One region of the Tenacibaculum halocynthiae genome, then DNA from elsewhere that is predicted to be linked to it. Evidence: riboswitches for the same ligand, from Rfam matches in the RefSeq annotation. Region 1 holds a riboswitch; the other holds the start of a gene.
The links. Region 1 has a riboswitch for cobalamin ahead of ACKTTQ_RS08115 (TonB-dependent receptor). Riboswitches for the same ligand answer to the same signal wherever they lie in the genome.
Positions count from the first base shown of each region.

Region 2: it holds a riboswitch for cobalamin, as region 1 does, so the genes downstream of both, ACKTTQ_RS17570 (TonB-dependent receptor domain-containing protein) here and ACKTTQ_RS08115 (TonB-dependent receptor) in region 1, are expected to answer to the same signal.

Region 1 is NZ_CAZELG010000021.1:242,330-245,765, forward strand. Features, by position in the region: gene ACKTTQ_RS08110 (PepSY domain-containing protein) at 1-980, shown strand, start outside; cobalamin riboswitch at 1,034-1,239, shown strand; gene ACKTTQ_RS08115 (TonB-dependent receptor) at 1,320-3,436, shown strand, end outside.
Region 2 is NZ_CAZELG010000044.1:14,194-17,629, forward strand. Features, by position in the region: gene ACKTTQ_RS17560 (bifunctional adenosylcobinamide kinase/adenosylcobinamide-phosphate guanylyltransferase) at 1-386, opposite strand, end outside; gene ACKTTQ_RS17565 (ABC transporter substrate-binding protein) at 490-1,410, shown strand; cobalamin riboswitch at 1,438-1,635, shown strand; gene ACKTTQ_RS17570 (TonB-dependent receptor domain-containing protein) at 1,669-3,436, shown strand, end outside.

The sequences.
Region 1 (3,436 bases):
CTCTTACTGGTGAGGTTTTAAATATTACCACCTCTCATGATCGTTTTTGGGCATGGGTTGGTGCCATACCACATTGGATTTATTTTAAAGACATACGCATACATAGTTATTTTTGGCAACAACTTATTTTATGGTTGGCTGGATTAGGTTTACTAATGACACTTACCGGAATAGTTACGGGGTTAATTCGCTATAAAAAGAAACCCAAAGCAAACTTTAAAAGGTTTAAAAATAAATGGTATAACCTACATTATTATTTTGGTTTAGGTTTTGGCTTATTTATTTGCACATGGGTATTTAGTGGCTTCATGAGTATGACTCCTTTTAATTGGGTGCCTAGCTCCTCTTTAAACCAACACGACAAAAACGTTTGGCAAGGACAAAACTTCACCTTAAAAAGTATTACTAATAAAGATTGGGATAATTTTAAAAAAGTTGCTTCCAAATCAAGTTTTAAAGAAATACATTTTTCTTTATTTAATGATAATGTCTTTATTGAAAAATTCAACAAAAACACTGTTAAAAATTATTGCATTACAAATAGTAATTACAAGGCAACAAACCAGCAATATATTGATAAAATAAACGAATTTAACATCAAAGAAAAAGTAACTGAATTAGTAGTACTTAATAAATATGACGCCTATTATTATGATCGGAAAAATATAAAAACACTTCCTGTTGTTAAAATTTTCACCAACCAGGATAACTATTATTACATCAATCCAAAAACAAATAGGGTACTTCTTAAATCTGCTCCTAAAAACAGAACAGAAAGATGGTTATATCATGGCCTACATAGTTTAGATTTTTCATTTCTTACAAAAAATCGACCACTTTGGGACATAATACTGATTTTCTTACTCATTGGAGGAACTATTACTTGCGTAACTGCTACTGGTTTGGGAATTAAATTCATTAAGCGTAAAATCAAAAAATATTCAAAAAAAAGAAAAGCTAAAAAAGTATCAAAGTATTGAGTTAAAAAGAAGAAAAACTAATTATAGACTCAATCCTGTAATAAAAAATCTATATATTCGCTTCGATTTTTGGTTTCTTATTCTTTCATAAAATTTTTGAATAAGAATTAAAAGGGAATTTGGTGCAAATCCAAAACTGTTCCCGCAACTGTAAAGCTTATTAAAGGCTTCATTAACAAAAACCACTGTGGGTAAAACTATGGGAAGGTAAATGAACGCTAAGCTAAGTCAGGAGACCTGCCTAAATCAAACCAATTTATAATAATAACTCTCGGGTAAAGAGTTAGAAAATTATGTTATTCATATTTTCTTTCCCTACCTGCTTAATTTCTTTTTTAAATGCAAAAATTGATTTTATGCAGTCTATGGACACTGTGTTTTTCACTATCCATATTCGCACAAAACAATACCGTTCAAGGTAAAGTAACTGATCAAGAAACTCAGTTAACAATTTCACAAGTACGTATTACAGCGAACAAAGTTTCCAAAGGAACAACTAGTGAAACAGGTAATTTTTCTATAAGAATAGAAAATTTCCCTGTAAAATTAACCTTCACTTCGGATGGCTATTTACAGAAAACAATTCTACTAAAAAAAGAAACCTCAAATTTAAATATTACACTAGAAAAGGAAGTTATTCAACTTTCAGAAATTGTCATCAATTCTAAAAACCAAAAAAAATTAGGAATTCAAAAGGTTTCTAAAATTTCATTACAATTAAGACCTATAAACAGTGCTCATGATTTTTTAAAAACAGTACCTGGTTTATTTATAGCGCAACATGCTGGAGGTGGAAAAGCTGAACAGATATTCCTTAGAGGATTTGATAATGATCATGGTACTGACTTTGCTGTTCTTGTAGATGATATCGGTATTAATTTAAGTTCTCATGCTCACGGACAAGGGTATGCCGATTTACATTTTTTAATTCCTGAAACTGTTCAAACTGCAGATTATTATAAAGGGCCTCATGAGGTTTCACTAGGTAATTTTGCGGTTTCTGGTGCAGCTAAATTTTCTTCAAAAAACAAACTACATCGTAACGTAGCTAAACTAGAATATGGGCAATATAACTTTGTTAGAGCTTTAGCAATGGTTTCTCTTTTAAATGAGAGTAGTTTTTTAACGAATAATAATGAGAATGCTTATGTTGCTATAGAAGGAACCTACAACACTAGTTTTTTTGAAAGTGATCAAAAACTAAGACGATTAAATACTTTTGCTAAATACACCCTTCCTCTTTCTGATGCTCACGAACTAAAAACTTCTTTTTCTACATTTCATAGTGATTGGAATGCTTCTGGACAAATACCTTTACGAGCAATTAAAAGTGGACTTATAACTAGATTTGGTGCTATTGATGATAAGGAAGGTGGTGATACTAAAAGAATTCATTTTAATGTACAATTAAGTTCTCGCCTTTCAGAAAACACTCAACTTACCAATCAATTGTATTATGTTTCTAACAAATATAACTTATTTTCTAATTTTTCTTTTTTCCAAAACGATCCTGTTAACGGTGATATGATTCACCAATACGAGAATCGTAACGCATATGCTTACAAAGGAAACTTATCAATAAAAAATCTATTACAAATACCAAATAGCACAACTTCTATTGGTTGGTCTTTTGAACATAATAACAATACGATTGGATTAAACAATGCTATTGGACGAACATTTTTAAAGGCAATAAATAAATTTGATATTGAAGAAACAAATATTGCTTTATTTTTAAAAGAAAGAATTCAAATAACCCCTAAACTAACAGCTTTAGGTGGTCTTAGAGCTGATTACTTCAATTTTAATGTAAATGAATTAGTACCAACACCTCAACAAGGAAACACTACAGCCTTTAGAGTTAGCCCTAAAGTTAGTTTATTTTATGATGCTACAAATAACATTCAGTTATATGCTAAAGCTAGTGTTGGATTTCATTCAAACTATGCGAATGCTGCAGTAAAAAACAGTGATGTAAATCCATTACCAAAAGCAATTGGATATGATGTTGGAACAGAATTTAAAATAGGAAAAAAGTTTGTAGGAAATCTTGCTGCTTTTTATTTACAAAGTGATGCAGAGTTTGTTTTTAGTCCTGATGGTTTTGAATTTGAAAATAAAGGTAGATCAAAACGAATTGGTAGTGAAGCTTCTTTTAGATACCAACCCTTACCTAACTTTTGGTTAGATACCGATTTAAATTATAGTTTCGGTACCTTGTTAGACGCTCCTAAAAGTGAGAATAAAATACCAAGTGCTCCAAGATTTACTTCAACAGGAGGTGCTACTTTACGCTTACAAAACGGGATTAATACTTCATTACGCTATCGTTATTTAGGAGAGCGTCCTCTGATTGAAGATGAATCAGTACTTGCTCAAGAATACTTTATTACAGATTTAGTTATTAATTATACCAAACCTAAATATCAAATAGGGTTGTCTATTGAAAACCTATT
Region 2 (3,436 bases), on a different contig from region 1:
GCATGCAGTCCCATGCCTATTTCATTAGAAATGATAATAATGTTAGCATCTATTTGAGCTAACTTATCTATTTCTTTTTTTGCTAATTCTAAACTTAACTGCACATCGTTTTTTGTATCTAGATAAAAATTGGTAAGCCATAAAGTAACACAATCTATAACTACAGTTTGTTTTTCAGAAATAAAGGTACTAATTAATTTTTCTTCTTCAATAGTTGTCCAACGATCATCTCTGTCAGAAATGTGTCTTTCAACGCGTTCTTTAAAATTATCATCCCAAATACGAGAGGTTGCAAGGTATATTGGAGTATCAGATAAAGATTCAGCAAGTTTTTGAGCATAACTGCTTTTTCCTGAACGTTCACCTCCTGTTATATAGTAAATCATAGATATGTTAAATAGAGAAGACAAATATTGCAAAGATTTTTAATAAAACGAAGATTAAAGTAAATTACTATTTACTTTTGTTTTTTTTAGATAAAACAAACAAATGATTGTATCCTCTTTTATGCCAGCTGTAACCCAAATGATTTACGACATGGGTTTGCAAAATTATTTAAATGGAATAACTTTTGAATGCCCTAAAATAGCATTAAAAGAAAAAGAAGTTGCTGTTCGATATAAATTAGAAGGAAAGGAATTAACCAGTAAAGAAATAACTGATATTTTTTCAAGAACTAAAGCTGAAGGAGGTACTTTGTACTATGTAGATGAACCTATTCTTAAGAGTATATCGCCTGACCTTATTTTTACGCAAGATGTATGTGATGTTTGTCAAATAGATACAGAATCTGTTGCAAAATCAGCTTACAAGTTAGCGAAGCACCCAAAATTAGTTTCAATAACACCAAACTCTTTAGAAGATGTTTTTAATAATGCTTTGACTATTGCAAGAGAAATGAACCAAGAAAGTATTGGAATTAATTATGTAAACGGATTAAAAGAAAGAATATATAATATTGTAGATATTCAAAGGATACATAAAATACAATCTAAAAGTGTATTATTATTAGAATGGATTGACCCTTTGTTTAATTGCGGACACTGGATTCCTCATCAAATAGGATATGCTGGAGGGGTAGATTTATTATCACATCCATCTGGAGATAGTATAGTTATTTCTTGGGATAAAATTGTTAAGTATAATCCTGAAGTGTTAATTATAGCACCTTGTGGTTATGGAATAAAAAGAACTCTTGAAGATATGAAGTTTTTAGAAGATAAAAAAGAATGGAATACTTTAAGAGCAGTGAAAAATAAAAAGGTATACATTGCTGATTTTGCTATGTTTACTCAATCATCAGCAAGTACTTTAGTAGATGGTATAGAGTGTTTGGCCCAAATGATTCACCCTAATCATTATACTATTGCTGATGAGTTAAAAGTTAAATTTTCAAATTATTACAGCTAAGTTGTTGTAGGTATGTAATAATAGAATACATTTGCCATTATTTTTGGTTTTTCTTTAACAATTAATTAAAGGAAATTAAAAGGGAATTCGGTTAAAAACCGAGGCTGTTCCCGCAACTGTAAGCTAATAATATTGTAATTAATCTTTACGTCACTGTTTTATTTTAAATGGGAAGACAAATTACAATAAGCAAGCCAGGAGACCTGCCAAATAATATTGATGTAAATCAAACTTTCGGGATAAAAGTTTAATGTAAAGATGATAAAAAAAACAATAGCCTTTTCATTCTTTTTTTATACACTTATAAGTGTAAGTCAAAACGACTCTATTTATAATCGTTTAGACGAAGTTATTATTAATTCTACTAAAAAATTACAAAAATATTCAGCTGGTCAGAAAATAATAAACCTTTCTGATTCCGTTATAACTAGAAATTTAGGGTCATTTACAGATTTAATTAGGTATAATTCATCAATATACTTAAAAGAGTATGGTAAAGGAGGAACTAGTTCAGTAAGTTTTCGAGGAACAAGTGCCTCCAATACAGCTGTAGTTTGGAATGGGATAAATATAAACTCAGTTAATAACGGCCAAACAGGATTTAATTCATTAACAGTTAATTTATTTGATGCAATTGATATAAGAAGTGGGGGAGGAAGTATTGAATATGGTTCTGGAGCTATAGGCGGGACAATACATTTAAACGATATACTTCAATATAATGATACATTTAAAATTAATAACGAATTTATTTTTTCTGGAGGAAATTATTCTACATTTAATTCTATCTATAAATCAAAAATTTCTGATAATAATTACACTGTTTCGTTAGGGATATCTCATAATTTCTCTGATAATGATTTTAAGTTTTTTAATACTGAGTTTAATAATACAAATGGTAATTATGAGAATTATGGAATAAATTTAGGTTTTGGATATCGATTTAAAAATAATTCTGAGCTTAAGTTTTTTAGTACGAGTTATTTAGGAGAACGTCATTTTTCGGGAACATTGCCAAACCCAAGTTCAGCAAATGAAAAATATAAGGATACTAATTATAGAAATATGTTGATTTATGGTTTTTCATCTCGAAATATAAATCATGAAATAAAAGTAGCTTACTTAACACAGAAGTATCAATACTTTTCAAATAAACTTTCAGAAAAATTTAATTTTGGAAAGTCAAGAAGATTTATAGGAGGGTATTCAGTAGATTTAAAACTTCCTCAAATAAATGCAACAGTATCTTCTTTTTCTGAATATGAATCTACCTTTGGTTCAACAGACATGATTCAAGAAAAAAATAGGAAACAATTTTCTCAATATTTCATTTATAGCCAAAACATCAAAAAACTTATTTCATTTAATATTAAATTAAGAAAAGACTTCAATTCTGACTACAATGTTCCATTTGTATATTCCGCAGGATTAAAAATAAGACCGTTTTCAAAATTTTATATAAGAGTTAATGGATCTAAAAATTATAGAGTACCTACATACAATGATTTATTTTGGCCTGGACAAGGTAATTTAGATTTATTACCAGAAATATCTTTACAAGGAGAAGTTGGTGTTGGGTATAAAAATAAAAAGCTATCTATTGATATAGGCGGATATTATATTAATACTGAAGATAAAATTGTTTGGACTCCTTCAGGAGATCCTAATAGACCAGGAGTATGGGTGCCTATTAATTTATCAAAAACTAAGAATAAAGGAATTGAGGCAAGTTTTAATTATAATCTTGACTATAAAAACTATAAAGTAGTTACAAGTATTAATTATAATTATACTCTTGCTAAAAATACAAGAACAGATAAATTTTTAACCTTTGTTCCTAAGCATTTATTAAATAGTAATTTGACTATTAGTTATAAAAAAGCTTCTCTATTTTTTCAATCATTATTTAATGGAAAAATATATACAACTGAAGAAAATTCAGAAGACTTTAATGTTCCAAGTTTTTTCTTGTTAAATACAGGAGGTGAGTATAAAGTATTTCAGAAACTAAATAAAAGTTTAACCT